DNA from 3 places in the Bradyrhizobium sp. TM233 genome. Region 2 is predicted to be linked to each of the others. Evidence: predicted binding sites of a transcription regulator. Region 2 holds the regulator's gene; each other region holds the start of a gene.

Region 1 (10,341 bases), on a different contig from region 2:
CGCGATCGGATTGCACGTGACGCTGTCGGCGCCGTTCCGTCCCCTCACCATGCACTTCCGTCCGCTCGACGGCGACATGTTCATGCCGTTTCCGAAGCTGCTGCGCGCCGGCGTTCTGCGGCGGCTCGACCGCGAGTTCTTCCGTAACGAGGTGAAGGCGCAGCTTGCCGCCTTCGCCGAAGCGTTCGGGCGCGCGCCCGACTTCGTCGACGGCCATCAGCACGTGCAGCTCTTTCCGCAGGTGCGCGACGGCTTTGTCGATGCGGTCGGCGAAGGCGCGCCAAACGCCTGGGTGCGGCAGGGCGGCCGCGACCTGCCGCTCAGGCAGCGCCTCGCTTCACCCAAGGCCATGGTGCTCGACGTCCTCAGCGCGCAATTCCGCCGCCGTGCCGGCAGCGCGGGGCTCGGCTTCAACCCGGGCTTCGCCGGCGCCTATGATTTCACGCGGGCGGCCGATTTTGGCGCGCTGATGCGGCAATTCCTGGAGGGCTTGCCGGACGGCGGCCTCGTGATGTGCCACCCCGGCTTCGTCGACGATGTCCTCGCCGGCCTCGACCCGATGACGGATGTCCGCGAACGCGAGCACGCCTATTTGGCCGGTGACGCCTTCCCCCGTCTGCTGGCGGACAGCGGCGCCACGCTGGGATGAAGCCGGCGGACGGCAAGCCGCGGGGCAGCTTGTCGCATACCGAAATTTAATCCGGCCGGCACTGTTGGGGCCACAATGGAACCCTACATCTGCCTCGCGCTTGTTTTGCGCGAGGGAGACTGATCATGACGCCGCAGGAACGCCAGCTCGTCGACGAGCTTTTCGACCGGCTTTCGAAACTGGAAAATGCACCGCGCGATCCCGACGCGATCGCCGCGATCTCCGACGGGCTGCGCAAGGCGCCCGGCGCCGTGTATGCGCTGGTCCAGACCACGCTGCTGCAGGACGAAGCGCTGAAGCGCGCCCATCACCGCATCCAGGAGCTGGAAGCGGCCCATGCGCCCGAGCAGGCGCAGTCCGGCGGCTTCCTCGACACCATGCGCGACACGCTGTTCGGCGGAGGCCCCTCGCGCGGCTCGGTTCCGAACGTGCCGCCGCGTGACGCGCGGCCGGTCTGGAACAGCGGCGGAGCGATGCAGCAGACGCAGCCCGGCTACGGTCAGCCCCCTTACGGCCAAGGTCCAGGTCAGGGCCCCGGCCAGGGTTATGGTGCACCGCCGATGGGCGGAGGCGGCGGCTCGTTCCTCGGCACGGCGGCGGCAGCTGCCGCCGGCGTCGTCGGCGGCTCGCTGCTGCTCTCCAGCATCCGCGGCATGATGGGCGGATCGCATCAGCAGGCCTTCGGCGACACCAATGCCCTCGGCGACCGCAACGCTGGTGGAAGTCCTTGGGGCGGCAGCGATCAGTCCGGCGGCTCGCTCGCGCGCGATGCCGGCCTCAACGACATCGGCTCGAACCGGGAGTCCCGCCAAAACTTCTCCGACCAGGCGAACAACGATCGTAACGACAACGACCAGAACTACGGCGACAACAACGACGACGGCGATATGGACGTAGCCGACGACAGCGATTTCGGCGGCGACGACGATGGCGGCAGCGATTACGCGTGAGCGATGCGCCCGAAAGATGCGGACGGCCGCCTCCCGGCGGCCGTTTTTTTTAGAGCATGGCTCGAACGCCTTTTCTGCCACGGCAAGCAGATAGGACATGCGAAATAGTATGACTAATGTGCTGCGCCATTGGACTGGGCTGAACGTTACCCGACGCGCCTGAATTCACCATGACAAATCAAATCGGCGTCTGACGCGCGCGACCGTAGACTCCCGGATTTCCAAATTCGGACATGGGTGTTCAACTGGAAGAACACGTTGCTCATGCCACACACCAATGTGGTTGCCTCTCTTGGTCATAGTCGGGGTTTTAAAAATGAGTCCACTTCAGCAGCGCATCGCAACCCTGACCAACGTGACAACTCATCTCATCACCGAGTTGTCGGAGTTGGAGGGACTGCACGAGCGCCTCAAGAAGGCAGAGCTGTCGGCGCGGCGGTTGAAACGCTCCGCTCGCGCATCGCTTTCCCATTCATCAACTCGTCGTCGCTGCTCTGTTGCCGCTCGTTTCGGTTCGACGCCGCATCGTCGGCCAGCCTAAAGCATGATCCGGAAAAGTGCGCAGCGGTTTTCCGAAAAGATCACGCTTGAACAACAACCTGAAGCGCGATGACGATTCATCCTGATCGCATCGCGCTTTAGACCTCGGCCGGAGGACGTACACCGGCGGCACGCAACGCCTGCGATGCCGCGCGTCGCGAGCCCGCGCGACACGCGGAGTTGACGGCTCGCAGCGCGCGCTCGGCTACATCACCACGACCTTGGTGCCGACATTGACGCGGCCGTAGAGGTCGATGACGTCTTCGTTGCGCATGCGGATGCAGCCGGAGGAGACGTTGGTGCCTATGGTCCAGGGCTCGTTGGAGCCGTGGATGCGGTACAGCGTCGAGCCCAGATACATCGCGCGGGCGCCGAGCGGGTTCTCCGGACCGCCTTCCATGTGCCGGGGCAAATCGGGGCGGCGTGCGATCATTTCGGCCGGCGGCGTCCAGTCCGGCCATTCGCGCTTGGCCGTGATCGCCTTTACGCCGGACCAGGTGAAGCCGGGACGCCCGACGCCAATGCCGTAGCGCATCGCCCTGCCGTTGCCCTCGACGAGATAGAGGAACTTGTTCGGGGTATCGACCACGATGGTGCCGGGACTTTCCTTGCCGCTATAGTCAACAGACTGTTTCTCGAACCTCGGATCGAACGGACGCTGCCGCGGGTCGGCCGTCTCCTGCTGGACCGCACCTTGCTGATATCCACCCTGCATCGGCGGCTCGCCCATCGGCGGCAGACGGCGCTGGTCGTAATAGCCGGGCTGCTGTTGATAGACCGGCTGCTGCGGCGCGTAGGCCGGACCGCGGCCGGGACCGTCGCCGAACAGGAACTCGATGAATCCGCCGCCCATGTTCGCATTGGAGGCGACGCGCACCGGCGCCGGCGGCACCTGCGGCTGGTAGAGCACCGCGGGCGGATCGTTCGGCACCGAATTGTCGAAGGCGCTGGCGCTGGTTGCGCCGGCAATGAAGGTGCAAGCGCTGCCGAGCAGCGCGACAGACATTTTCTTGAACATCGACGTACTCTGTACTGTTTCGTCTAGATCACATGCGCCGTGGAGAGCTGATGGCTGGTCCGCGCCCCCGACGTGGTCAATAAAAGGCAAAAGCCGCTTTGTTTGGTAAACAGAAGCGGCGTTTGGATTCACCACGTCGTCAGCAGCGGGGCAATTTGGCGATCAGCGTTTATTTTCGATGAACGCCGCACGCGCATGGTTAATCGCTTCTTTGCGCGCCGTCGCGCGCAGCCGCACAACAGTTCCTGCCGTGAACTTCGTGTTAAATCGCTTCTGCCTACAAAGACGCGTGAGTGAGGTGGGGGGAGTATCCTGATGGCTGTTCACCGCAAACGTTTTCGCGTCGAGGATATCGCTGGTGGCGAGATGCCGATTTTGGACGTAACTGAAGAGGCAATCCCGATGCATAGCGAGATCATGGCCGAGTTGCGTGCGATCCGTGCACAGATGGCGAAAGGCGCTGCGCCCTTGCCCTTGTCCGGCAGCGCAGCCATGGCGGCGATCGACGCATCCACCGCCCACGAGCTCTCCGAGGCTCGTACCATGCTCGAAACCTATCGGGCCCAGATCGAGCAGTGCGAGAAGCTGAAGGTCGAGCTCGACCTCATCCATGACGCCATCGACCGCACCAAGCGTGAAATCGCGACGCTGCACGGCAAGAGCTTTGACGGCGGCGAAATGGCCAAGGTCAATGGCGAGCTCGGCGCGGTGGTCGGCGGCACCGAGCAGGCGACCCAGCAGATCCTCGAAGCCGCGGAATCGATCGACCAGGCCGCCAGCGCGATGTCCAAGGTGGACTCGATCGACCAGCAGAAGCGGCTCGCCGACGACATCCAGGAACGCGTCATCTCGATCTTCGAAGCCTGCAACTTCCAGGACCTGACCGGCCAGCGCATCAGCAAGGTCATGACCACGATGAAGTTCATCGAGCAGCACATCAATGCGATGATGGACATCTGGGGCGGCGTCGACGCGATCAAGTCCCACGTCGTGCCGCCGGTCGACAATCGCAGCGAGGACGACAAGCTTCTCAACGGCCCCAAGCTCGCCGGCGACGTCGGCCACGCCTCGCAGGACGACATCGACGCGCTGTTCGACTGAGCAGACGCGACATAGCGAAAACAAAACGCCGGCGAAAGCCGGCGTTTTTGTTTTTGGCCCAGCCCGTCATTCCGGGGCCGCTCGACGGAGCCGAACCCGGAATCCGGAGATTTAAGGCAGGAAGCCCACCACATCGAGATTCTCAGGTGCGCGAGTGCGCACCATAGTTCGCGCTTCGCGCCCCCCGGAACGACGGAAGACGAACATCACGCCCGCGGCGCGCAGCGGACGTAGACCATGTTGCCGTAGCGGGTGGCGGCGTCCTTGTCGATGAAGCGCGTGATCAGGACGCGGCCGTCGAAGGAGATGATTTCGCGGTCCTGCTCGCCGGGGGTCGGACCCGCCGGTCCGATGTAGTTCTTGCCGCTCGGCGAGCCCTTCAGCCGCAGCTCCTGGGGCGTTGCCTGGTCGGCCAGATGCATGATCACGCCGCCGGAGGAGCCGGCGGTGATCACGTAGGGATTTTTGCACTGGGCCCGGGCGGCCGCCTCGGTACGGGCGCGGTCGGCCGGGTTCTGGAACGAGGCGAGACCCCAGCGGCCGACGATCTCGTCGGCGCGAATGGTCGCAGGCATTTCCGGACCAGTACCAGGCTCGGCTTCGGGCGGCGGCGAGGACGACGAGAAGGACGGCAGGCTCATGCCGCCGCCGCAGGCGCCCAGCAGCAGCGCCAGACAAGAGGCGGCGGCCAGATTGGCAACCGTGCGCGCGTGAGCTGAACTGATCATGGCATTCCCCCGAACAAGACCATGGCCGCACCCCTCCTGCAGCCAAGCGCAAAACCGCTGCCGGAGCAATGACGTCCTTTAATACGTCGGCGCCCCGAACAAGTTTCCAGTGCCACCATCCTATATCCGCCTCACCAATCGCTTAACCACCTTTGCTTGACAGGATCGCGGCCAAGCCATATTTCCGGGCCCACTATTAGCACTCGGAAAGCCCGATTGCTAAGCGCGCCGTTCGATCCTCGGGATAGGGGGGTGGACGGAAGCGCCGCCCCACCCACTTCCAGTCCTTCCGAAGCGAGCCTCCAAAGGGAAACGTCATGGCTAAATCCAAATTTCGTCCGCTGCATGACCGTGTCGTGGTCAAACGTATCGACGCCGAGGAAAAGACCAAGGGCGGCATCATCATTCCGGACACCGCCAAGGAAAAGCCGTCCCAGGGCGAGATCGTCGCCGTCGGCCCCGGCGGCCGTGACGAGGCCGGCAAGCTGATCCCGATCGACCTCAAGGTCGGCGACCGCGTGCTGTTCGGCAAGTGGTCGGGCACCGAGGTCAAGATCGACAACGAAGATCTCCTGATCATGAAGGAGTCGGACATCATGGGCGTTTTGGCCTAAGGCCATCCGCCTGAACGGCCGCTGAATGTCATGCCCGGATCGAAGCGATCCGGGCATCCATCATTCCGACGGGTTCGATCTTCGGATCCCGGAATTGATGCGACGGGCGAGCGGCAGACACATCACCAAACACGAGGGATTGCAGAAATGGCTGCCAAAGACGTCAAGTTTTCCGGAGACGCGCGCGATCGCATGCTGCGCGGCGTCGATATTCTCGCCAACGCCGTCAAGGTGACGCTCGGCCCGAAGGGCCGCAACGTCGTCATCGAGAAGAGCTTCGGCGCGCCCCGCATCACCAAGGACGGCGTCACCGTCGCCAAGGAGATCGAGCTCGAGGACAAGTTCGAGAACATGGGCGCCCAGATGGTACGTGAGGTCGCCTCCAAGACCAACGACCTCGCCGGCGACGGCACCACCACCGCGACCGTGCTGGCCCAGGCCATCGTGCGCGAAGGCGCCAAGGCGGTTGCCGCCGGCATGAACCCGATGGACCTCAAGCGCGGCATCGACATCGCGGTCGCTTCCGTCATCAAGGACATCGAAAAGCGGGCCAAGCCGGTTGCCGCCTCCTCCGAGGTCGCCCAGGTCGGCACCATCTCGGCCAACGGCGATGCCGCCATCGGCAAGATGATCGCCCAGGCGATGCAGAAGGTCGGCAACGAAGGCGTCATCACCGTCGAGGAGAACAAGTCGCTCGACACCGAAGTCGACATCGTCGAGGGCATGAAGTTCGACCGCGGCTATCTCAGCCCCTACTTCGTCACCAACCCCGAGAAGATGACCGCCGAGCTCGAGGATGCCTACATCCTCCTGCACGAGAAGAAGCTTTCGGGCCTCCAGGCCATGCTGCCGGTGCTGGAAGCCGTGGTGCAGTCGGGCAAGCCGCTCGTCATCATCGCCGAGGACGTCGAGGGCGAGGCGCTGGCCACCCTGGTCGTCAACCGCCTCCGCGGCGGCCTCAAGGTCGCCGCCGTCAAGGCGCCGGGCTTCGGCGATCGCCGCAAGGCCATGCTCGAAGATCTCGCGATCCTCACCGGCGGCCAGCTCATCTCCGAGGACCTCGGCATGAAGCTCGAGAACGTCACGGTGAAGATGCTCGGCCGCGCCGGCAAGGTCGTGATCGACAAGGAGAACACCACGATCGTCAAGGGCGCCGGCAAGAAGCCGGAGATCGAGGCCCGCGTCGGCCAGATCAAGGCCCAGATCGAGGAAACCACCTCGGACTACGACCGTGAGAAGCTCCAGGAGCGCCTCGCCAAGCTCGCCGGCGGCGTCGCGGTGATCCGCGTCGGCGGTGCCACCGAGATCGAGGTCAAGGAGAAGAAGGACCGCGTCGAGGACGCCCTCAACGCCACCCGCGCCGCGGTGCAGGAAGGCATCGTCCCCGGCGGCGGCGTCACGCTGCTGCGCGCCAAGAAGGCGGTCGGCCGTCTCACCAACGCCAATGCCGACGTCCAGGCCGGCATCAACATCGTGCTGAAGGCGCTCGAGGCTCCGATCCGCCAGATCTCGGAAAACGCCGGCGTGGAAGGCTCGATCGTGGTCGGCAAGATCCTGGAGAACAAGTCCGAGACCTTCGGCTTCGACGCCCAGACCGAGGACTATGTCGACATGATCGAGAAGGGCATTATCGATCCCGCCAAGGTGGTGCGCACCGCGCTCCAGGACGCCTCCTCCGTGGCCGGCCTGCTGGTCACCACCGAGGCCATGGTCGCCGAGACGCCGAAGAAGGAAGCCCCGCCCGCGATGCCCGGCGGCGGCGGCATGGGCGGCTTCTAAGCCTCCGTTCCGTTACAATGTTGCGAAGGCCGCCTCCGGGCGGCCTTCTTTTTTGCCGACCCTGCCCCTCCGCTTTCCGATTCAACCGACGGCCAAAACCCACTACGGTGACGCGCCGATTCGAATTGTTTGGGCATGATCCTCTCGGAAAACCGCTTCACACTTCCGGATCATGCCCGTTGCGCGAGGATTTCATCGATGCGTGCGCTTCTGGTTTGCTCGACAGCCCTTTTGGCAACTCTGCTTGCAGCTTCTCCGCATCCCGCATCCGCCCAGATGAAGCTGTCGCCGAAGGCCACGACACCCGGTGGTCCGGAGACACGCTATTTCACCTCGATCGACGGGCTGATGGACGGCAATGCCGACGTGATCCTGAAGGAGACACGCCAGGGCAAGACGGTGACGGCAGCGGTGCTCGACGTCTGCTATCCCGTCGCAAAGAATTCCGACCGCAAGGACCGCTTCGTCGTCAACCTCCAGGTCGCGGGCCAGACCCTGACCGGCACCACGCAGAGCATCAGCGAGAAGGCGCCCGTCAGCGTCAAGCTGCTGCGCAAGCAGGCCGGGGACACCTTCGAATTCCGCGGCCAGATCAGCATCGGCCAAGTCGTGACCGAAGTGACCTCGCCCGACAATTCCGATCTCAGCGAGAAGGAATTTCAGGACAACCAGACCTCCGACGACGGCATCACGCCGCAGCCGAAGGATTTCACCGACGTCTCGCCGGAGGCGATCGCGGTCAAGGTCAAGCTCGACGCTGCAACCGACTTCCTGAAGAGCCTGAAGGGCCAGGCGGTCGAGGTGACGCTGGCGAGCCTCACGGTCGGCTGCGATGCGCTACGCGCCGGCGAGCAGACCATCAACATGTCGGTCGATCCAGAGCGCGCCGGCGCGCTGCTGGCGAAATTCAAGGCGACGCCGGGCGTCACCGCCGCGGGCTGGACCGCGGGCATGACCGAGATGGACCGCACCATCCGCTTCGCCGCGGCCGACTGGCGCGAGGGTGACAAGATCAGCAAGGACAAGCTCGCGGCCGCCGTCTCGAACGTTTTGAGCCGGACGCTCGCGGCAAAGCCGGTCTCGCAAAGCTTCAACCCCGCCACCGGCAAGCTCAAGCTGGTCTTCAAGCGACCGAACCCGGATTTCCCCGCGCTCGATCTCACCGACACGATCGAGGTCGCAGGGCTCGTCTCGCCCGACAAGCCGGGCACGACCGACAAGCTCATGCTGTGGATCGGCAGTCCCGCGACGACGACCGCCGACGAGGGCAGCGGCGCCAAGCTCAATCTCTCCGACGACACCTCGGTCGACGAGGAAGGCGAGCAGCCCGACGACAACGGTTCGGTCGAGGCGCTCGCCAAAGAGCTCAAGGGCCAGCGCTGGGATGCCGACAAGTCGGTGTGGAAGTAGACGCGCTGAACTATCGTGCCGCGGACGACACAAGCGCGTTTACGCGCGTCTTCGACGCGCTATGGCGCGAAGCGCTACGAGCCGGGGCCCAGAGGCCACACACGAATTTGCCGATAGAAAATCTGGGTCCCGGCTCTGCGGCGCATCGCTTGCGCGACGCGCCTTGTCCGGGACACGAGAGCGGGGCTAATTCCCCGTCGTCCTGAAACGCAGCGGCTTGGGGCCGATCAGCGTCAGCACATCGCCCTGACGCTTCCAGGTCTCGACACTGCTCAGAGCTGCGACGAGATCGTCGTCGGCCTGCGCCCTTGCCGGCGGGCAGGAGCGGTCCTGGATCTGACCGGGGACGAAGATCACGGTGTTGCCGGCGACCGAGAACTGGCCCTTGCCGCCCTTGCACCAGAGCTCGAGCACGACCTCGCCATGGTCGCCGATCTCGATGTTCGGAATTCGCTTCGAGCCTGCTTGCGGCAGCGCTTCCAGCGTCATCTCGGTGCCGAACGGGAAACCGTCCTCGGCACGCGCGACAATGGACATCGCGAGCATTGCAACCGCAGCACACATCAATCGCTTGAGCGAAACCATGAGACCTCTCGTCCGACCTGATTTGCCGCACCTTCTATAAGACGGCGGCGCCATTGAGAAGGTTCGCGCCACCTGGAGCACGATGAGATTTGATTGGACGCAAAAATCCCCGCGGGGCGGAACCTCGCGGGGATTTGCGTTCGAGCCGGAGTTGGCCTGCTACTTCAGGACCATTGCCGTGAACGGCCAGACATAGGCCTGCAACGTCACGAGCACGCCGACGAGACAGGCCAGCACGATCGAGTGCCAGAACACGAAGCGCAGGATCGTGCCCTCATGGCCGTACCAGTTGGTGGCAGTGGAGGCGACCACGATCGACTGCGCGTCGATCATCTTGCCCATCACGCCGCCGGACGAGTTCGCCGCGGCCATCAGCACCGGCGACAGCCCGAGCTGCTCGGAGGTGATCTTCTGCAGATTGCCGAACAGCACGTTGGACGCCGTGTCCGATCCCGTCAGCGCCACGCCGAGCCAGCCGAGCAGCGTGCCGAAGAAGGGATAGAGCACGCCGGTTGCGGCGAAGGCGAGACCGAGCGTCGCGTCGACGCCGGACAGCCGCGTCAGGGTGCCGATCGCCAGCATCGCCGAGATCGTGATCAGCGAGATCGCGCAGAGCCGGATGGTGCGGCCGTACTCGGTCAAGAGCTTGCCGGGGCCGACGCCCATCAGGACACCGGAGATGATCGCCGCGATCAGCATGCCCGTGCCGGTGAAGGACAGGTAGGTGAAGCCGAACACCGCGCTCTCTTTCGTCGGCCCTGGCGCGACCGGCGGCATCTTGTTGATCATCTGGTGCAGCTCGGGCACGGGATAGTTCCAGACGAAGATCGAATTCGCCCACGCCTTGAACGCCCCGTTGCCCCAGATCAGCATCACGATGCAGACGATGATCCACGGCAGCAGCGCGCCGAACAGTTCGCTCTGCGTCAGCGGCGTCTTGTCGAGCGGTTTTGCCGCCGCCATGGTG
Region 2 (10,341 bases):
TCCGTGCGGACGGCACGAATGAACGGGGCCTCGCGGTGATGAAGGTGACGACGGGCGGCGGCGTTGCGGTCGCGGGTTCGCCGAAGAGTTTTGGGGCGTAGTGGCTTCGTAGCCCGGATGGAGCGCAGCGAAATCCGGGGCGATCTTACCGCGCGGATAGAACCCGGATTGCGCTGCGCTCCATCCGGGCTACGGGACTTTGCTACGCCGCTAAATCCGCGACCACCGCATCCAGCACCGGAAAACCGCTGCTGGTCACGCGCAGCCGGCCCGTTGCGTCGACCGTGATCGCACCCTCCTCGCGCAGCAGCGCGATGCGCTTGGGATCGAGCGGGCGGCCGGAGAGGGCTTTGTAGCGCTCGGGGTCGATGCCTTCGGCGAGGCGCAATCCCATCAGCAGGAATTCGTCGGCGCGTTCTTCGCTGTTGAGGAGATCGTCGGTGACGATTCCATGGCCGTTGGTCTCGACCCGCATCAGCCAGGCCTCGGGACGCTTCTCGGTGGCGGTGGCGTGCCTGATGCCGTCGATGTCGAGCCGGCCATGCGCGCCGGGGCCGATGCCGGCATATTCCTCGCCGCGCCAATAGACCAGATTGTGCCGGCACTCGGCGCCGCGCCGCGCGTGATTGGAAATCTCGTAGGCGGGCAGGCCGAGCTTGTCGCAGGTCTCCTGCGTCACGTCGTAGAGCGCACGCGCCACCGTTTCGTCCGGCGTCTTCAATTTGCCGGCCTGGTGCAGGCCGAAGAAGGGCGTGCCTTCCTCGATCGTCAATTGATAGAGCGACAGATGCTCGGCCGCCTCGTCAATGGCGAGACGCAATTCATCGGCCCACATCGCCGGCGTCTGGTCGGGGCGGGCGTAGATCAGATCGAACGAATAGCGATCGAACGAGCGGCGCGCGATCGCGACCGCATCGAGCGCCTCGCGCGCGCTGTGCAGGCGTCCCAAAGCTTTGAGCGAGGCGTCGTCGAGCGCCTGCACGCCGAGCGAAACGCGGTTGACGCCGGCGGTGCGATAGCCGGCAAAGCGCGTGGCTTCGACGCTGGTCGGATTCGCCTCCAGCGTCACCTCGACATCGCCGGCGACGGTCCAGTGCTTGCCGATCGCATCGAGCACCGCGCCGACGGTTGCGGGCTGCATCAGCGACGGTGTGCCGCCGCCGAGAAAGATCGAGGTGACTTCACGGCCGGGCGAGCGCTGCGCAGTTGTTTCGATCTCGCGCGCGAAGGCCGCCGCATATCTCGCCTCGTCGATCGCGGCATGGCGGACATGGCTGTTGAAGTCGCAATAGGGGCATTTCGACAGGCAGAACGGCCAGTGCACGTAGACGCCGAAGGCTTCGGACTCTTGTTTTGACGCGTTTTCCTGGCGCGAACCGGTACCCACTTCGCTCGAAAACGCTCTAGCGCGGCTCAAGGCAGATCTCCGCCAGTTTCACGAAGGCGCAGGCGCGATGCGACAGGCCGAGGCCGAGCGGCGGCAGGCCGTGCTTCTCGATGCTTTCCATCTCGCCGAAGGTGCGGCTGTGGCCGTCAGGCAAGAACATCGGGTCATAGCCGAAGCCGGCGGTGCCGCGCGGCGGCCAGACCAGCGTGCCGTCGACGCGCGCCTCGACCTCTTCGAGATGATCGTCGGGCCAGGCGACGCAGAGCGCGGAGACGAAATGCGCTTTGCGCTTGTCGGGCGTGGTGGCGCCGCGCTCCTGCAGCAGGCGCTCGATCTGCGCCATCGCCGCGTTGAAGTCCTTGGTCGGGCCGGCCCATCGCGCGCTGTAGATGCCCGGCGCGCCGTCGAGTGCGTCGACCACGATGCCGGAATCGTCGGCAAAGGCGGGAAGCTTGGTCGCCCGCGCTGCCGCGATCGCCTTGATCGCGGCATTGCTGCGGAAATCGTTGCCGGTTTCGTCCGGCTCGCCCAGGCCCAGTTCACCGGCCGACACCGCCTCGATGCCGTACGGCGCCAAAAGCTCCTGCATCTCGGCGAGCTTGCCGGGATTATGGGTGGCGATGACGAGCTTTCCGGTGATTCGGCGGTGCATGGGCCTATTGACTACGCGACAGCCAGTTTCTGCAAGTCCACGAGACGTGCGATGCCTTTTTGCGCTAGGGCGATCAGCTTCAGGAACTCGTCCTGCGTGAACGGCTCGCGTTCCGCGGTGCCCTGGACCTCGATGATGCGGCCATCGCCGGTCATGACGAAATTGGCGTCGGTCTGGGCTTCCGAATCCTCGGCATAGTCGAGATCGAGCACCGGTGTGCCGTTGTAGATGCCGCAGGAGATCGCGGCGACATTGTCGCGCATCACATTGGCCTTGATCATGTTGCGCGCCTTCATCCAGTTGATGCAATCGGCGAGGGCGACCCAGGCACCGGTGATCGAGGCCGTGCGGGTGCCGCCGTCGGCCTGGAGCACGTCGCAATCGACCGTGATCTGGCGCTCACCGAGCGCTTCGAGATCGACGATGGTGCGAAGCGAGCGGCCGATCAGGCGCTGGATCTCGACGGTGCGGCCGCTCTGCTTGCCGGCGGCGGCCTCGCGGCGGGTGCGTTCGGAGGTCGCGCGCGGCAGCATGCCGTATTCGGCGGTGACCCAGCCGCGGCCCTGGCCCTTCAGCCACGGCGGCAGGCGATCTTCCAGCGTGGCGGTGACCAGCACATGGGTGTCGCCGAATTTCACCAGGCAGGAGCCTTCCGCATATTTGACCACGCCGCGCTCCAGCGTCACGGGGCGCAATTCGTCGGGCGCACGGCGGCTTGGCCGCATGGGAAATCCTCCAAAACTCGCAGGTTAGGGCTATTCGCGGTGCTTGTAGGTGGGGTGAGGGTATGCGGCAAGGGGAAAGGACAAGGCTTTTTCACCCCCGGTTTTCCGCCCTGCAAACGCAACGCTTGTCAGAACCCTCGGGGATGGACAAATTATGAGCATCTGAGAGGAGTTACCGTCTGTGGCCCATCACGATCCGATCCATCTGATCGCGCCGCGCGCGGGCCTCGCCCAGCTCAACGAGCGTTCTCGCGACATCTTTCGTCAAATTGTCGAAAGTTATCTCGCGACCGGTGAGCCCGTGGGCTCGCGCAATATCTCGCGGCTCATCGCCATGCCGCTGTCGCCGGCCTCGGTCCGCAACGTCATGGCCGATCTGGAACAGCTAGGCCTGATCTACGCCCCGCACACCTCCGCTGGCCGGCTGCCGACGGAACTCGGCCTGCGGTTCTTCGTCGATGCCCTGATGCAGGTCGGCGACCTCAACGAGGCCGAGCGGCAGTCGATCCAGAGCCAGCTTGCCACCGTCGGCCAGGCGCAATCGGTCGAGGCGGCGCTGGACCAGGCGCTGACGCGGCTCTCGGGCCTGACCCGCGCCGCCGCGGTGGTGCTGACGCCGAAATCCAATGCGCGGCTGAAACACATCGAATTCGTCCGTCTGGAACCGGAAAAGGCGCTGGTGATCCTGGTCGGGGAGGATGGCCAGGTCGAAAACCGCGTGCTGTCGCTGCCCCCCGGAGTTCCCTCCTCGGCGATCACCGAGGCCGGCAATTTCCTCAATGCGCGCATCCGCGGCCGCACCCTGGCCGAGGCGCGGCTCGAGCTCGAGACGGCACTTGGAGAGGCCCGCGCCGAGCTCGATCAGCTCGCACAGAAGGTGATTTCCGCCGGCATCGCCAGCTGGTCCGGCGGCGAGAACGAGGATCGCCAGCTCATCGTCCGCGGCCATGCCAATCTGCTCGAAGACCTGCATGCGCTGGAGGATCTGGAGCGGGTGCGCCTGTTGTTCGACGATCTCGAGACCAAGCGCGGCGTGATCGATCTGCTGGGCCGCGCCGAGACCGCCGAGGGCGTGCGCATCTTCATCGGCAGCGAGAACAAGCTGTTTTCGCTGTCGGGGTCCTCCACCATCATCTCGCCCTATCGGGATGCCGCCGGCCATATCGTCGGCGTATTGGGCGTGATCGGGCCGACCCGGCTGAATTATGCCCGCGTGATCCCGACCGTGGACTACGCCGCCCGCATCGTCAGTCGCCTGCTGGGAGGCTGACCGGCGTTTGATCCGATCACGGGCGCTTGATTTTCGGCGCCCGAAGCACGATATCCGGGCCAGAAAAATCCCTGCGACGAATTCGAAAAGAGAGCCGATGACCGATCGAGACCGGCAACCCGAAGACGCGGCCGCGCCGACTGGCGAGCCCGTGGTGTCCAAGCCCTACATCATGCCCGACGATCCCGAGCCCGGCTCGGTCGAAACGTTGCAGAAGGAAGCTGCCGAGGCGCGCGACCGCATGCTGCGGACGCTGGCCGAGATGGAGAATCTGCGCAAACGCACCACCAAGGAGGTCGCCGACGCCCGCCTCTACGGCATCACCGGCTTTGCCCGCGATGTGCTCGACATCGCCGACAATCTCCAGCGCGCGCTCGATGCCGTCCCGGCCGAGGCCCGTGCCGCGGCCGATCCCGGCCTGACCGCGCTGATCGAGGGCGTCGAGCTCACCGAGCGTTCGCTGCTCAACGCGCTGGAAAAGCACGGCGTGAAGAAGCTCGATCCGCAGGGCCAGAAGTTCGATCCGAACTTCCACCAGGCGATGTACGAAGTGCCCGATGCGTCGGTGCCGTCGGGCACCGTGGTGCAGATCATGCAGGCCGGCTACACCATCGGCGAGCGCGTGCTGCGCCCGGCTCTGGTCGGTGTCGCCAAGGGTGGCGCAAAGGCCGCGCCCGCGGCGAACAATAACGAGTCGAGCGGCGCGCCGAACTGATTTTTTTGCGTCATTCCGGGGCGGCTCGAAGAGCCGAACCCGGAATCTCGAGATTCTCAGGTGCGCAATGGCGCACCATAGTCCGATGCTTCGCATCGCCCCGGAATGACAGTCGTCTAGCTCTACGCGCTCGCGATATCCGCAGACTGGATCCGCTTCACGCCGGCCTTGGCCATATCGGCCCAGGCTTTTGCCAGCGAGCCCTGCGTGTCGATGCCGCGGCAGGCGTCTTCCACCACATAGACCTCGAAGCCCGCCTTGCGCGCGTCGAGCGCGGTCCAGGCGACGCAGAAATCCGTCGCGAGGCCAGCGACGAAGACACGCTTGATCTTGCGTCCCTTGAGATAGCCGGCAAGTCCGGTCGAGGTCTTGCCGTCGGCTTCGAGGAAGGCCGAATAGCTGTCGACGTCCTTGTGAAAGCCCTTGCGGATGATGAGCTCGGCATGCGGGATCGCAAGATCCTTCGACAGCGAAGCGCCGTCGGTGCCCTGCACGCAATGGTCCGGCCACAGCACCTGCTTGCCGTAGGGAAGGTCGACGGTTTCGAACGGCTTCTTGCCGGAGTGGACTGACGCAAACGAAACGTGGCCCGGCGTGTGCCAGTCCTGCGTCATCACCACATTCGCAAACGCTTTCGAGATCTTGTTGATGACGGGCACCACCTGCTCGCCCTCTTTCACCGCGAGGCTGCCGCCGGGCAGGAAGCAGTTCTGCACGTCGATCACCAGCAGCGCGGAGGCATCGTCGGGTTTGATCGATGCCGCTGCAAAGAGTGCGGTTGGAGCGAGAGCCGCGAGCGCGGTCGTTCCAAGCATTGCCAGGACTTGTCGCCGATCCAGCATCGTTCGCCTCCCCTTAGGATGAACTCAACGGAGACGAAGCCTAGTTCCGTTCGTGTACGAACAGAAGCCCGAAAATGCGGCCGGGTTTGGTGAGGGGGTGGGCGTGCAGCCTCAACACCACTGTCGTCCCGGACAAGCGCAGCGCAGATCCGGGACCCATACCCCCAGGGAGAAGTTTGGCGAAGACTCTTCGTGGGTACTGCGACCGACCCCAATCGCGAGATCACGCGGTATGGGTCCCGGCCCCCCGCGCGCAATTGCGCGCTAGGCCGGGACGACACCGAGTGTGTTGGAGCGCCTCTGCCCTAACCCTTCGGCTGAATCCCGTCGCGCACGGCACGGAAGCGGGTGAAGGCGGCTAGCCACTGGTCGCGCGGGGCGCTGGCGATGATGCGCAGCGAGGCGCCGCCGCTCGAGAAACGGATCCACTGCACCACCGTGACCGGGACCTTGTCCTTGCCGCTGACGCCGTCGATCCGGGTCTCGAAGCCTTGCTGACCGTTGATGCGGATCGGCTCGGACATGGTGACGCGCGATTCGCGCACGCCGGGGATCTGCAGCGCGGCCTCCTGGGCGAAGCGGGCGCGGTCGTCGGCGGCTTGCGGCGTGGCGCCGATCACGCCGAGGATCATGAACGGCTTCGACTCATAACCGGTGCTCTCGTCGCCATCGGCCAGGATGATGCTGGAGCCCGGCGCCAGCGTGCGGATGTCCTTGAATTCGGCGAGATCGGTGATCTTGAACGGCATCAGCGCGATCTGCTCCTCGGCCGAGACCTGCTTGCGGGTGGTGGCGCTCGCAAACATCTGCCGCACCGCTTCATCCGTGTAGATCTTGGTCGCATTCTCCGGGATCTGCACCGCGACATAGCCGGAGAAGCCGGCGCCCGGCACGATCATCGAATAGCGCTTCACCGGCGTGTCGCCGGCCTTGCCGCTTTCGGTGGTGAAATAGGCAAGCCCCGCGGGCGTCTCGATCTTGTCCTGCTTGACGCCGCCAGCGCCGGCCGGATTGGAATTGAAGGCGCTCACGACCTCGCCATAGGCCGCCGGCGGCAGCTCGGTGATCAACACCTTGACGCTGCCGTCCTCGCTCTCGAAGCCCGGAAAGGTCTTTGCCGTGCTGAGTCCGACCAGCGGCACCATGCCGAGGCGCAGGCCGGGCGGAAACACGGCGTCGGCGGCGATAGCCGGAAGCGCGGAGGCAATGAGGAGGGCGAGCGCGGCGAGGGGTCGGATCAGCTTCATGGGCACTCTGATTGGTTCACATTGAGGCCGTTCGATGGTCGGCCACCGGGCCGCTTTGTCGCGCGAGGCAGCTGTGGCGGCTGTCCGGCCGGTCCGCCTTTTACCGGGTTTGGGCCTGCGGCAACAGGGCGGCACCGGCTGCGGTAGCGGGGGCTTGCTGATGCCTGAACCTGTTAATAATTCCTCACCCGCAAGGGCGGTGAAGTCCGGATATCATCGTCCAAAACCCAATGTTTTCACGGCAGAAACGTAGCTTCGGTCCTTGCGGGCCCCTCCCCCCCTCCTATATGAGCCTCAATCATCGCAATATCGCGGATGTTTGATCTTAGGGGGTTTCGGTCGGGTGCCTTCTGGGCCCAGCCAACCTGCCGCAAAAACAAGGATATCAGGACCATGGGAAAGGTCATTGGGATCGACCTCGGCACCACGAATTCGTGCGTCGCCGTGATGGATGGCAAGAACGCCAAAGTCATCGAGAATTCCGAAGGCATGCGCACGACGCCTTCGATCGTCGCCGTGACGGACGACGGTGAGCGCCTCGTCGGCCAGCCGGCCAAGCGCCAGGCCGTCACCAATCCCGAGCGCACCTTCTTCGCAGTGAAGCGCCTCATCGGCCGCCGCTACGACGACCCGATGGTCGAGAAGGACAAGAAGCTCGTCCCCTACAAGATCGTGAAGGCTTCCAACGGCGACGCCTGGGTCGAGGCCGACGGCCAGACCTACTCGCCCTCGCAGGTCTCGGCGTTCATCTTGCAGAAGATGAAGGAGACTGCGGAAGCCCATCTCGGCCAGAAGGTCGATCAGGCCGTCATCACCGTTCCCGCCTACTTCAACGACGCCCAGCGCCAGGCGACCAAGGATGCCGGCAAGATCGCGGGCCTCGAAGTGCTGCGCATCATCAACGAGCCGACCGCGGCCGCGCTCGCCTATGGCCTCGACAAGACCAAGACCGGCACGATCGCGGTGTACGATCTCGGCGGCGGCACGTTCGATATCTCGATCCTCGAGATCGGCGACGGCGTGTTCGAGGTGAAGTCGACCAACGGCGACACCTTCCTCGGCGGCGAAGACTTCGACATGCGCCTGGTCGGCTATCTCGCCGACGAATTCCAGAAGGAGCAGGGCATCAACCTGCGCAACGACAAGCTCGCGTTGCAGCGCCTGAAGGAAGCCGCTGAAAAGGCCAAGATCGAGCTGTCTTCGACGACGCAGACCGAGATCAACCTGCCCTTCATCACCGCGGACCAGACCGGCCCGAAGCATCTGACGATGAAGCTCACCCGCGCCAAGTTCGAAGCGCTGGTCGACGACCTCGTCCAGAAGACCGTCGAGCCCTGCCGCAAGGCGCTGAAGGACGCCGGCGTCACCGCCGGTGAGATCGGCGAAGTGGTTCTGGTCGGCGGCATGTCGCGCATGCCGAAGGTCCAGGAAGTCGTGAAGCAGCTGTTCGGCAAGGAGCCGCACAAGGGCGTCAACCCCGACGAAGTCGTGGCGATCGGCGCTGCGATCCAGGCCGGCGTGCTCCAGGGCGACGTCAAGGACGTGCTGCTGCTCGACGTCACCCCTCTGTCGCTGGGCATCGAGACGCTGGGTGGCGTGTTCACCCGCATCATCGACCGCAACACCACGATCCCGACCAAGAAGAGCCAGGTGTTCTCGACCGCCGAGGACAGCCAGAACGCGGTCACCATCCGCGTCTTCCAGGGCGAGCGTGAAATGGCGGCCGACAACAAGATGCTCGGCCAGTTCGACCTGATGGGCATTCCGCCGGCTCCGCGCGGCATGCCGCAGATCGAGGTCACCTTCGACATCGACGCCAACGGCATCGTCAACGTCTCGGCCAAGGACAAGGCCACCGGCAAGGAGCAGCAGATCCGCATCCAGGCCTCCGGCGGCCTGTCGGAAGCCGACATCGAGAAGATGGTCAAGGACGCCGAGGCCAATGCCGAGGCGGACAAGAAGCGCCGCGAGGCCGTGACCGCCAAGAACGAGGCGGATGGTCTGGTGCATTCGACCGAGAAGGCTTTGGCCGAACACGGTTCGAAGGTCGGCGAGACCGAGCGCCGCGCCATCGAGGATGCCGTCGGCGACCTCAAGGAAGCGCTGAAGGGCGACGATGCCGAGGCGATCAAGGCCAAGACCCAGACGCTGGCCCAGGCTTCGATGAAGCTCGGCGAGGCCATGTACAAGCAGCAGGCCGAGGCCGACGCCAAGAAGGACGCGGCCAAGGACGACGTCGTCGACGCGGAATTCACCGAAGTCGACGACGACAAGAACAACAAGAAGTCCGCCTGAACCCCAAGAGGGTCATGATGCGGACGGCTTGGACCCCACACGCTCTACCGGCCTCCTCCTTCGCGGGGGAGGCCGTCGTGTCGGGACGGACGGGCGGGTCGCCCGTTACGATCGATCAATTCCCAGCCGTTATGCTGAACGCCGCCACGCTAGCCTCTGCCGTCAGGCAGAAGGCTGCCTATATCGTCGTGTGGCGACGTCGTTTCGCTCCGACTTGAATCGCGATTGGATAGACCGAGTCCCACATGTCCACGTCCACCAAGCGCTGCTATTACGAAACCCTCGAAGTCGAACGCGATGCCGACGAATCCGTCCTGAAATCGTCGTTCCGCAAGCTGGCGATGAAGTTCCACCCGGACCGCAATCCCGGGGACGACACCAGCGAAGTCAAGTTCAAGGAAATCAACGAGGCCTACGAGGTCCTCAAGGACAAGGACAAGCGCGCGGCCTATGACCGCTACGGCCATGCCGCCTTCGAGCAGGGCGGCGGTGGCGCCGGCTTCGGCGCGGGCTTCGCCTCTTCCTTCTCCGACATTTTCGAAGATCTGTTCGGCATGGCCGGGCAGCGCGGCCGCGGCGGTCGCGAGCGCGGCGCCGACCTGCGCTACAACATGGAAATCACGCTCGAGGAAGCCTTCGGCGGCAAGACCGCGCAGATCGAGATTCCGGTCTCGGTCACCTGCGAGGCCTGCTCGGGCATCGGCGCCAAGGCCGGAACCAAGCCGAAGACCTGCTCGAGCTGCGGCGGCGCCGGCCGCGTGCGGCAGTCGCAGGGCTTCTTCACGCTGGAGCGAACCTGTCCGGGCTGCCAGGGCCGCGGCCAGATGATCGAGGATGCCTGCCCGTCCTGCTCGGGCCAGGGCCGCGTCACCCGCGAGCGGAATCTCTCGGTCAACATTCCCCCCGGTGTCGAGGACGGCACAAGGATCAGGCTCGCCGGCGAGGGCGAGGCGGGGGTCCGCGGCGGTCCGCCCGGCGACCTCTACATCTTCCTGTCGCTGGCCCAGCACCAGTTCTTCCAGCGCGACGGCGCCGATCTGCATTGCCGTGTGCCGATCTCGATGGTGACGGCCGCCCTTGGCGGCGAATTCGAGGTGCCAACCATCGAGAAGGGCAAGGCCAAGGTGAAGGTGCCGGCCGGGACCCAGTCGAACCGCCGATTCCGCATTGCATCAAAAGGCATGCCGGTGCTGCGGTCGCGCCAGATG
Region 3 (10,341 bases), on a different contig from region 2:
ATGTCGATCAGCACGAGGCAGGCCTCGGTGAGCTTCGGCGGATTGAGATCGGCGCCGGCGAGTTCGAGCAGGGTCTTGGGTGCGGTCATGTTGGTCAGGCCTTCCAGGCATATCGGATGACGCGATACTAGCGCAGCATGGCCCTGCCATTGTGCAGGACTATTGCAGCTTATGGCTGCAGATTTGCAGGACACAGCATCGCCTGCTAGGCTCGCCGCCATGAACTGGGACGATCTGCGCATCATCGCTGCGGTGAGGGACGAGGGCACCTATGCCGGCGCCAGCGCGCGGCTGCGCATCGACGAGACCACTGTCGGCCGCAGGCTCGCGCGCATCCAGCGCGATCTCGGCGTGCCGCTGTTCGAAGCGGTGGACGGCCTGCGCCGACCGACGCGCCATTGCGAGGCGGTGCTCGAGCATGTCGGCGCGATGGCCGCCCATGTCGCGGCGATCGACCGCATCAAGGAGAGCCAGCCCGGCCCGATCGGCCGCCTGCGCATCGCCTCGACCAATGCGGTCGCCGAGGAGTTGTTGGCGCCGCACGCGAGCAGCTTCCTGCGCGATCATCCCGGCCTGACCCTGCAGTTCCTGACGTCCAGCGGCAACGTCAAATTCTCGCGCTGGCAGGCCGATCTCGCCATTCGCCTGCGCAAGCCGGAGAAGGGTGACTTCACCATCTCCAAGCTCGGCGATGTCAGGCTGTATTTCTTCGAGCCCGCTGACCGCACCGGCGGCGAGCCGGTCGCCTGCGTCTATCCCGATGAGCTCGATGCGATTCCGGAGCAGCAATTCCTGCGAGCCAAGCGGCTGAAGAACGTGCGCTGCGTCACCGACAATGTCCGCATCATCAGGACCATGATCCAGTCGCATCAGGCCGTCGGGGTGCTGCCCGAGCACAGTTGCGAAGGCCTGTTCGCCGACCGCAGCCTGCGCGCGACGCTTCTGCCGAGGCGGCGCGACGTCTGGCTCTTGGTGCAGAACCACCTCAAGCGCGATCCGGCAACCCGCGTGACGATCGACTGGGTGAGGGCGTGCTTCCAGGACAGCTCGCGCGATTGACGTCGCGTCGCGCTGTGATCTGCATGTCACAGCGCGCGATGCGCGATAGAAAATCTCGAAACAGCCCCTTGCAACCCGAACGTGCCTGGTCTATTAGCCCGCTCCTTCGCTAGGTCATGTGTCCGGGCTCTCTGAGATCCCGGCTGGCGCGAGCCGGTCTCCGGTTTCGTGTTCCGCCGAATGAAGACGCAGGATGTAGCTCATGGAGAGCGTCGGAGTAAAATCCGGAGGCATCGGTTCGATTCCGATTTCTTGTACCAACCAAAGGATAGCTCAGTGGTAGAGCAGATGACGTTTAATCATCGTGACGCGGGTTCGAATCCCGCTCCAGCGCTACGGGTCAGCCTGAAAAACTGACACCTCTGACGAGGACCGGACGCGCGCTTCAGTCGCAGTCCGGCCGTTTTGCCGCAAGGCTCTCCGTCCGAACCTAGACACTGTGAGACCGGCTTTGCGCCGCGGGTAGATACCGCTTGCGTTGATGCCGGGTGGCTCCGCTCGGCCGCGCGACACCCGTCGCGCGATCGCGCGCGTGCGCCCGTCGTCATGCAAGCTCAAGCCTCGGTCCGTCGATCTCTCAGGAAGCGTCGTCCGCGTCCTCAAATCCTTTGCAAACGAAACCTGTTGTCCGGCATCCGGCCGGACGCAAAACGATGGAGGCGTGCCATGACTTCGAACAAGGGCTGGCATTTGCTGATGCTGAACGTGACGGTCAAGGATGGCGAGCGTGCGCTGCTCACGCGCAACGGACAGCTCGTGCGCGTGCTCGCGCCCGGCAGGCATCGTCTGTTCGATCCCCTGCACGAGCTCAAGGCCGAGGTGCTCGATGTGGTCCGCAGCGAATTCTCTGCGGATCGCTACGCGGTGCTGAAGGCCGCACGGCCTGATCTGGCCGCCGAGCTGTTCGAGGCGGTCGAGACCAAGGCGGACGAGATTGCCATCGTCAGCCTCGACGGCCGGCCCGTGCATCTGATGACGCCCTGGCAGGTGCGCGTCTACTGGAAGGTCGCAACGAGCGTCGGTGTCGAGCGCATCGATGTGTCCAGCGATGTCAGGGTCGGCGCGCGGCATCTGGCCATGATCGAGCGTAACCGCTCGGCCGTGACGTCGGAGACGGTGGTTGAGAACCACGAGGCGGGCCTGCTCTATGTCGAGGGCCGGCTCGTGGAGCGGCTCGCGCCCGGCCGGCACGCCTTCTGGACCGTCGGCCGCAAGATCGAGGTGAAGCGCCTCGACCTGCGGCCCCAGGCGGTCGAGATCACCGCGCAGGAGATGCTGACCAAGGATCGCATCGCGCTGCGGGTGACGCTGACGGCGTTCCGTAAGGTGGTCGATCCCGAGCGGACGGTTGCGACCGTGCCCGACGTGGATGCGTGGCTGTACCGCCTGGTGCAGTTCGCGATCCGCGAAGCGGTTGCGGGCCGGACGCTGGACGAGGTGCTGTCTGCGAAGGCGGCGCTGGATGCGGAGCTGCGCGACTATGTTCGCGCACGCGTCGCGGAGTCCGGTGTCGAGGTCACCGAGCTCGGCGTCAAGGACGTGATCCTGCCCGGCGAGATCCGGGAGCTGGTGAACAAGGTGGTGGAGGCGGAGCGGGTCGCGAAGGCGAACCTGATCCGCCGGCAGGAGGAGACCGCGGCGACGCGTTCGCTCCTGAACACCGCTCGCCTGATGGAGGAGAACCCCCTGCTGCTGCGGCTCAAGGAGCTGGAGTCGCTGGAGCGGCTGGTCGAGAAGGTCGGCCGCATCGACCTCCATGCCGGCAATGGCGAGGGCCTCGATGCCCTCTTGACCCGGCTCGTGCGCCTCAAGGCGCCCGAGAGTGCGTAAAACCGAAGGGCCGCCCACGGGCGGCCCTTCACATATCCGTCGTCGTCGCTTGCAATGAACGCGGAACCGCGCCTGTGCGACCAAAATCACGAAGCCGGGATTGTGCGCGCGCGAAGGTTGCGTAATCTCGCGATGACCACGGGTTTGATCAGGGCAGGCGCATGACGATGCTTCAGGACACCATCCGGCCGCCGACGGCGCGATCGCGGGAGTGGAAGGTGATCGTCATCCTGATCCTGCTGGTCCCCGTGCTGTGGTCCCCGCTGATCTTGTTTCGCTTCGTCCTGTATCAGCCGTTCAGCATCCCCTCGAATTCGATGGTGCCGACGCTGATGGTCGGCGACTACGTCTTCGCCGCCAAATATGCCTATGGCTACGGCCGCTACTCCGTCCCGTTCGCGTCGTCGTGGACCTCGAGCCGCGTCTTTGCTGCCGACCCGGAATACGGTGACGTGGTCGTGTTTCGCACGCCGAAGGATACCTCGGCCGACTACGTCAAGCGCGTGGTCGGCCTGCCCGGCGACCGCATCCAGATGCGGCAGGGCCAGCTCTTCCTCAACGACAAGCCGGTGACGCGGGTTGCGTTGAAGGAGACACTTGCCGGTTCTGCCTGCGGCGTGGATGAGGGGGCGACGGTCAAGCGCTGGCGCGAGACGCTGCCGAACGGTGCGAGCTACGTGACGCACGACTGCATCGACAACGGTTTCCTGGACAATACCAACGTCTTCACGGTGCCGCCGGGCCATTTTTTCGTGCTCGGCGACAACCGCGACAATTCCACCGACAGCCGCATGATGTCGACGTTCGGTTTCGTGCCGATGGACAATCTCGTCGGCAAGGTGACGCGGATCTTCTGGTCGCTCGACGAAGACGGTGAGCCGCGCATGGAGCGGTTGGGCAAGGTGGAGTGAGGCTCGGAACGACGGAGGTTCGTAGCCCGGATGGAGCGCAAGCGTAATCTGGGAAGGCTGCCTGCGTCGCACGAGATGTCCCGGATTGCGCTTCGCTCCATCCGGGCTACGGGCCGCCGTTCCGCGAAATCGTTCGCTCAAAACAAAAACCCCGGCATCGCTGCCGGGGTTTCGTAGTTCTTGAGGTCGTTGGACCTTAGAAGTCCATGCCGCCCATGCCGCCGCCCGGGGGCATCGCCGGACCGGCGCCGCCCTTCTTGGGCAGCTCGGCGACCATGGCTTCCGTGGTGATCAGGAGCGCGGCCACCGAGGCTGCGTTCTGGATCGCGGTACGGACCACCTTGGTCGGGTCGATGATGCCCTTCTTGACGAGGTCGCCGTATTCGCCGGTCTGGGAGTCGAAGCCGAAAGCATACGACTTGTTCTCCAGCACCTTGCCGACGATCACCGAGCCGTCTTCACCGGCGTTGATCGCGATCTGGCGAGCGGGAGCCGACAGCGCCTTGCGCACGATCTCGACGCCGGTCTTTTGGTCGTCGTTCTTGGTGCGCAGGCCCTTGAGCTGCTCGGAAGCACGGAGCAGGGCGACGCCGCCGCCCGGGACGATGCCTTCCTCGACAGCCGCGCGGGTCGCATGCATCGCGTCATCAACGCGATCCTTGCGCTCCTTCACCTCGACCTCGGTCGCGCCGCCGACGCGGATCACCGCGACGCCGCCAGCGAGCTTGGCGAGACGCTCCTGGAGCTTCTCACGGTCGTAGTCCGAGGTGGTCTCCTCGATCTGCGCCTTGATCTGGGCCACGCGCGCTTCGATGTCGGCCTTCTTGCCGGCGCCGTTGACGATCGTGGTGTTCTCCTTGTCGATCATCACCTTCTTGGCGCGACCGAGCATGTTGAGCGTGACGTTCTCGAGCTTGATGCCGAGATCTTCCGAGATCGCCTGGCCGCCGGTCAGGATCGCGATGTCCTGCAGCATGGCCTTGCGGCGATCGCCGAAGCCCGGAGCCTTGACGGCCGCGACCTTCAGGCCGCCGCGCAGGCGGTTCACGACCAGGGTCGCGAGGGCTTCGCCTTCGACGTCCTCGGCGACGATGACCAGCGGCTTGCCGGTCTGCACCACGGCCTCGAGCAGCGGCAGCAGCTCGTTCAGCGAGGAGAGCTTCTTCTCGTTGATGAGGATGTAGGCATCGTCCATCTCAACGCGCATCTTGTCGGCGTTGGTGACGAAGTAGGGCGAGATGTAGCCGCGGTCGAACTGCATGCCCTCGACGACGTCGAGCTCGGTCTCGAGCGACTTGGCTTCCTCGACGGTGATGACACCCTCGTTGCCGACCTTCTTCATGGCGTCGGAGAGGAACTTGCCGATTTCGGCATCGCCGTTGGCGGAGATGGTGCCGACCTGGGCGATCTCGTCGTTCGAGGTGACCTTCTTGGAGTTCTTGACGAGGTCCGCCACGACGGCCTCGACCGCGAGGTCGATACCGCGCTTGAGGTCCATCGGGTTCATGCCGGCGGCAACCGACTTGGCGCCTTCGCGCACGATCGCCTGGGCCAGCACGGTCGCGGTGGTGGTGCCGTCGCCGGCCGCGTCAGCGGACTTGGAGGCGACTTCGCGCACCATCTGGGCGCCCATGTTCTCGAACTTGTCCTCGAGCTCGATCTCCTTGGCGACGGTGACGCCGTCCTTGGTGATGCGGGGAGCGCCGAACGACTTGTCGAGCACGACGTTGCGGCCCTTCGGACCGAGCGTGACCTTCACCGCGTTGGCGAGGATGTCGACGCCGCGCAGCATCTTGTCGCGCGCTTCAACCGAGAATTTGACTTCTTTGGCTGCCATCTGGAATTTTCCTTGAAATGTGTGACTGGAGGGAGAGAGGGGCTGTTAGGCCGCCTTCTTCTTGGAAGCGGGGACGTCGAGGACGCCCATGATGTCGCTTTCCTTCATGATCAAGAGATCGACGCTGTCGATCTTGACTTCGGTGCCGGACCACTTGCCGAACAGCACGCGGTCGCCAACCTTGAGGTCGATCGGGATCAGCTTGCCGGCTTCGTCGCGGCCACCGGGGCCGACGGCGACGACTTCGCCCTGCGAGGGCTTTTCCTTGGCAGTGTCGGGAATGATGATGCCGCCAGCGGTCTTCTCTTCTGCGTCGATGCGCTTGACCACGACGCGGTCGTGAAGCGGACGGAATTTCATGCAGTCCTCCTAAGCAATTGCTCGGGTTGAAGATTTCAGATTGTTAGCAGTCGCCGCCAGCGAGTGCCAGGCGGGCTAAGCTGAGATAAGGCAGGATTTTTGCGGGGGCAAGGGCTTCTAGCAGAAAAATAAGCACTCGAAAGCGCCGTCTGCCAGAATCTCACTCCCATCGTTAACCCGAGCGCAGACCCGTATTAGCACGGAGCGTTCTCTGCTGCTAACGCATTGAATTTCAACAGCTTGTTAAACTTTTGGGCTTGAGATGGGTTGTCAGTTTGCGTCACATTTCACTCATGTGAGCGCATCTCCATCGGGTGGCTCGTGAGCTGCGTACCCGGAAAGCCACCCCCTGAATGCGCTCCTGCAAAGGAGGTTGGCATGGTCTCGCGGGTTGGGGTTGTTTCCGACGACTTCCGGAAACAGGTGTTGGGTTACGGGCTGACGACGGCGGAAATTCTCTACCGGATGCCGGATCATCCCTCGCTGCTCCAGACCTATGTCTGGCAGAACTACGACATGTTTCCGAAATTCCCGGCGCTGAAGGATTTCCTGGCGTTCTGGCAGGAAAAGCTCGACGGTCCCCTCCATTCAGTCACCGTCGCGCACTCCAAGCTGATCAAGCCGGCCGAGTTGCGCGCCGTGGATGGCGTGTTCCGGCTGCATTGAATCGGCGATCAGGCACCGCTGCCGCAATAGCGCTTCCACATCGCGCGATAGGCGTCGTCGACCGCTCGCCCGTATGAGACGGGGTTGCTGGCGGCTGCGGCCCGGATCTTGTCGGGCAGTTCGCGGCGCAACCTGTCGAGCTCGCTGATCGCAGAACCTCGGCTCGTTGCGATCTCGATATACGCCTCATGGCTGTCCGTCACCCAGTCCGGCAGGCCAAGTGCGGTGAGAATAGAGCCGGCAGCACGGCTGGGCAGGCTGTTGCCGAGTTTCGCCACCACCGGCACGCCCATCTGCAAGGCTTCCCATGTGCTGACGCCGCCATTCTGCGGGAACGGGTCGAGGCAGATATCGACGCGATTGAACGATGCCAGATGTTCGCTTCGCAAGGTGGCACCGAGCAGATCGACGCGTTCGGCCGGCAATCCGCAAGCCTCGAACCGCGCCAGCAGATTCTCGCGGACCAGCTGGTCGTCCAGCGCGACATCCTTGACCAGCAGTCGCGACCCCGGCACCCGCTCGAGAATCCTGGACCAGACTTGCGCAGCCTCGTCCGAAATCTTGCTGATGCGGTTGAAGACGCCGAAGGTGACGAAGCCGTTCGAGATCGCCGGCGTTGGGGCCCGCGGAATCTCGGTCGGCAGCGACGCCAGCGTCACGAAGCACGGCAGGTCGACGACGGTCTCCGCAAACAGATGCCGAACCTCGAAGGGAATCGCGACCGGGTCCGAGATCAGATAATCGATCGTCGGCAGCCCGGTGCCAGTGCCGTGGCCCCAGCCATGCACCTGGATCGGCGCCGGCTTGCGCGCAAACACGCCGAGCCGGTTCCCTTTGGTATGGCCGGACAGATCGATCAGGATGTCGATGCCGTCGGCGCGGATCTCGGCGGCGAGGCGATCTTCGGTCCATTGCGAGGCGTCGCGCCAGCGATCGGCGATCCCCTGAAATTCGCTGGTCGTCGCATCCACTTTCGACGAACAGGCGTAGCACACGACCTCGAACTGTGCCCGGTCATGGTGTTGGAGGACCGGCTTGAAAATCAACGCGGCCGAATGCGCGTTGAAATCCGACGAGACATAGCCGAGCACCAGACGACGGTCCGGATCGCGGCTGTTGTCATGCGGTTCCGCCGCGCCTGAAGCGATTTTCGCGCCGACACGGTCCCACCACACCTGCCGCGCCTGCTGATGCCGTTCGACGGTGGCGTCCCCCGCAAAATCGAGCGTGAATATCTTGTTGGAGATCGCGCTCTGGAGGTCAGGCTGGATGTCGAGGGCTCTGTCGAAACTGGCGAGGGCTTCGTCGACGCGGCCAAGTCCGGCGAGGCAAAGACCCAGCACCAGGTGAGCTTGAATGGAATCGGGATCGATCGCGAGCGCCTGCTCGCAGTCGTGCGATGCCTGGGCAATCTGCTGGATCTGGAGCAGGACACTGGCCCGCGCGAGCCACCCATTCGCGTCCTCGGGGGCCAGCGCAATTGCCTGATTGCCGTCTGCCAGCGCTTCGTCAAATCGCTGGAGTTCCCGAAAAGCAGTGGCACGGTTTGCCAGCGCCGAGGCATAGTCAGGCTTGATCGACAGCGCGCGGTTCAAGCTTGCAATGGCCTCGTCATAGTTGCGCTGACGGCACAGCGCCCAACCCCGGCCGTTGTGGGCTTCGGCAAGGCTTGCGTTGAGTGCGATCGCCTTGTCGTAGCTGTGGAGCGCGTCCTCGTGAAGATCGAGGGCTACGCTCGCGTTACCGAGATTGGAGAGGGTTGCGGCGTGGTTGGGCCGCAAGGCGAGGGCCTTTCGATAGCTCGCGCAGGCCTCGTCGTGACGCCGCAGCCCGTTGAGCGCGATGCCCAGGCTCATATGAGCATCGGCAGATCGCGGATCCAAGGCGACCGCTTGGCTCAGCAGGATTTCGGCTTGCTGAAAGTTCTTGGCATCGGACTCCAAGGCGCCGAGCATGTGCAGCGCCATGAATTGGTTGGGCGCGAACTGCAGGACTTGACGATAGGCAGCGTGGGCCTCGGGGAGAAGCCCCATCTTGTGCAGCTGCAGCGCGTGCCCGAGCAGCGGCAGCACTTCGGCCTTTTGCCGTTTCTGAAGCCGGGCATTTTGAAATGCACGCTGACCTACGCTGTTGCCCATGAGTTCATTCCCCCAGAATCTCTCTTCGAGATTAATTCAGCGAGAGAACGAATACGAGACGATGGCCGCTCGCCACGACAGCTTGGGACAAGCTACGACCGAGTGGGTGATCGGGCTGCCGGCCTTGCGCCCGGCAATTGCCGCCCGATCCAGGACTGGATAATCTGCCCTCGGGTTGTCCCCGTCCGGCGGGTGCGGCTCAGATCAGGGAGGCAGACAATGGCCAAGCAAAAGGCATCGAGACCCGCAACGAAGACCGCGGTGAAGAAGCGGAGCGGCGCCAAGCCGGCGGCGCGATCCTCGGCACGCAAGGCGGTCAAGGCAAAGGCCCGCACTGCCGTGCCGAAGAAGCCCGCACGCCCCAAGCAGCGCATCGCGATCAGCCATCACCGCGAGGAAGACTTCAAGGCCGATGGCCTGCGCGCTTACGCGAAATACCGCGACCTCGGCATCGCCGCCGCAAGCCACGGCCTCGCGCAAGCGCACGTGATCCGGCTGCAAGGTCCTTGCGATCCGGCCGAGGTGTCAAAATTGCATTTTCACGACGTCGATTTCCAGATGGTCTACGTGCTCAAGGGCTGGGTGAAGACCTATATGGACGGGCAGGGCGAGACGCTGATGAAAGAAGGCAGCGCCTGGACCCAGCCGCCGAAGATCAAGCACATGATCCTGGATTATTCGGACGACGTCGAACTGCTGGAGGTGATCCTGCCGGCGGAGTTCAGGACAGTGGAGTTGAAGGCGTAGGCCGATCTCTCTCCTTTGTCGGTTCGTAGCCCGGATGTGCTGCGCTGCATCCGGGCTGCAGGACCGTCGCGACTCCAGCCCCCACCACCGCCCATCAAGCACGTCGTCAGCGTTCCCGTCACGATCGCTAAAAAGCACGCGATCTGCGAAACCGGGCAATTACCAGCCGGATGGTTTCAGCTGACCCGCAGGGCGGGCGCTAACCAATCGAAAATACCTCTCGCGGCAACTCAAGGATGTGAAAACGCGGGAGTGCTTTCATGGCGACCAACACTTTTGGCCGACGCGGCGTTACGGCGCCGCCGTCAAGAGCGTCGTTTCAACCCGTCGCCGCGCCGACCGTGCGGGAGATCGTGCGTGACCCCGCTCGGCCCTTGCCCAGTGAAGGGACGCTTTTTGGCGATAACAGGCTTCTGGCCGATATCCCTTTCCTCACCATTGGCCTGATTTTCGGTCTGCTTTTGATCTTCGCTCTGCAACGCAGTCTGGCCATCGACGTTGCGAGGGACGGCGACCTCGACGTCCGCTCGCTGATCGCTCAGGGCGCCTCCGGCTACGATCTCGTTGTCGGACGAGGAGAGTGGTGGAGGATTGGCCTTGCGCCGCTGCTGCACGGCAGCGGGTGGCACCTCGTCAGCAACTGCATCGGGTTGTTCATCGTCGGCGTCAGGCTGGAGTCTCTGATCGGCCGTGGCTGGTTTGCGCTGATCTTCGTCGCCAGTGCAGTGGCGGGCGAGGTCGGCTCTCTGCTGGGCAATGGCCCCGGCACGGTGGGAGTCGGCGCGTCCGGCGC

The links. The regulator HrcA, encoded in region 2, represses chaperone genes, less so after heat shock. The targets are predictions, from matches to a motif close to GTTAGCACTCNCNNNNNGNGAGTGCTAAC.
Region 1: a site for HrcA is predicted at 5,182-5,210, ahead of AABA86_RS31785 (co-chaperone GroES). Genes of this name have one in related genera too.
Region 3: a site for HrcA is predicted at 6,040-6,068, ahead of AABA86_RS08410 (co-chaperone GroES). Genes of this name have one in related genera too.

The regions. Positions count from the first base shown of each region.
Region 1 covers NZ_BTIG01000029.1:50,511-60,851, reverse strand. Annotated here, with positions in the region: gene AABA86_RS31810 (ChbG/HpnK family deacetylase) at 1-649, shown strand, start outside; gene AABA86_RS31805 (DUF2076 domain-containing protein) at 775-1,599, shown strand; gene AABA86_RS31800 (L,D-transpeptidase) at 2,345-3,157, opposite strand; gene AABA86_RS31795 (protein phosphatase CheZ) at 3,473-4,258, shown strand; gene AABA86_RS31790 (hypothetical protein) at 4,465-4,986, opposite strand; gene AABA86_RS31785 (co-chaperone GroES) at 5,304-5,600, shown strand; gene groL (chaperonin GroEL) at 5,748-7,379, shown strand; gene AABA86_RS31775 (hypothetical protein) at 7,578-8,789, shown strand; gene AABA86_RS31770 (META domain-containing protein) at 8,976-9,374, opposite strand; gene AABA86_RS31765 (L-lactate permease) at 9,534-10,341, opposite strand, start outside.
Region 2 covers NZ_BTIG01000013.1:105,530-115,870, forward strand. Annotated here, with positions in the region: gene AABA86_RS24435 (penicillin-binding protein activator) at 1-101, shown strand, start outside; gene hemW (radical SAM family heme chaperone HemW) at 203-1,387, opposite strand; gene rdgB (RdgB/HAM1 family non-canonical purine NTP pyrophosphatase) at 1,404-2,039, opposite strand; gene rph (ribonuclease PH) at 2,051-2,764, opposite strand; gene hrcA (heat-inducible transcriptional repressor HrcA) at 2,946-4,034, shown strand; gene grpE (nucleotide exchange factor GrpE) at 4,132-4,749, shown strand; gene pncA (bifunctional nicotinamidase/pyrazinamidase) at 4,872-5,591, opposite strand; gene AABA86_RS24470 (hypothetical protein) at 5,897-6,838, opposite strand; gene dnaK (molecular chaperone DnaK) at 7,232-9,133, shown strand; gene dnaJ (molecular chaperone DnaJ) at 9,379-10,341, shown strand, end outside.
Region 3 covers NZ_BTIG01000003.1:275,779-286,119, reverse strand. Annotated here, with positions in the region: gene AABA86_RS08445 (cysteine hydrolase family protein) at 1-89, opposite strand, end outside; gene AABA86_RS08440 (LysR family transcriptional regulator) at 220-1,059, shown strand; tRNA gene AABA86_RS08435 (tRNA-Leu) at 1,248-1,319, shown strand; tRNA gene AABA86_RS08430 (tRNA-Lys) at 1,327-1,392, shown strand; gene AABA86_RS08425 (slipin family protein) at 1,726-2,889, shown strand; gene lepB (signal peptidase I) at 3,051-3,800, shown strand; gene groL (chaperonin GroEL) at 3,997-5,637, opposite strand; gene AABA86_RS08410 (co-chaperone GroES) at 5,683-5,997, opposite strand; gene AABA86_RS08405 (usg protein) at 6,376-6,663, shown strand; gene AABA86_RS08400 (O-linked N-acetylglucosamine transferase, SPINDLY family protein) at 6,672-8,801, opposite strand; gene AABA86_RS08395 (cupin domain-containing protein) at 9,021-9,548, shown strand; gene AABA86_RS08390 (rhomboid family intramembrane serine protease) at 9,809-10,341, shown strand, end outside.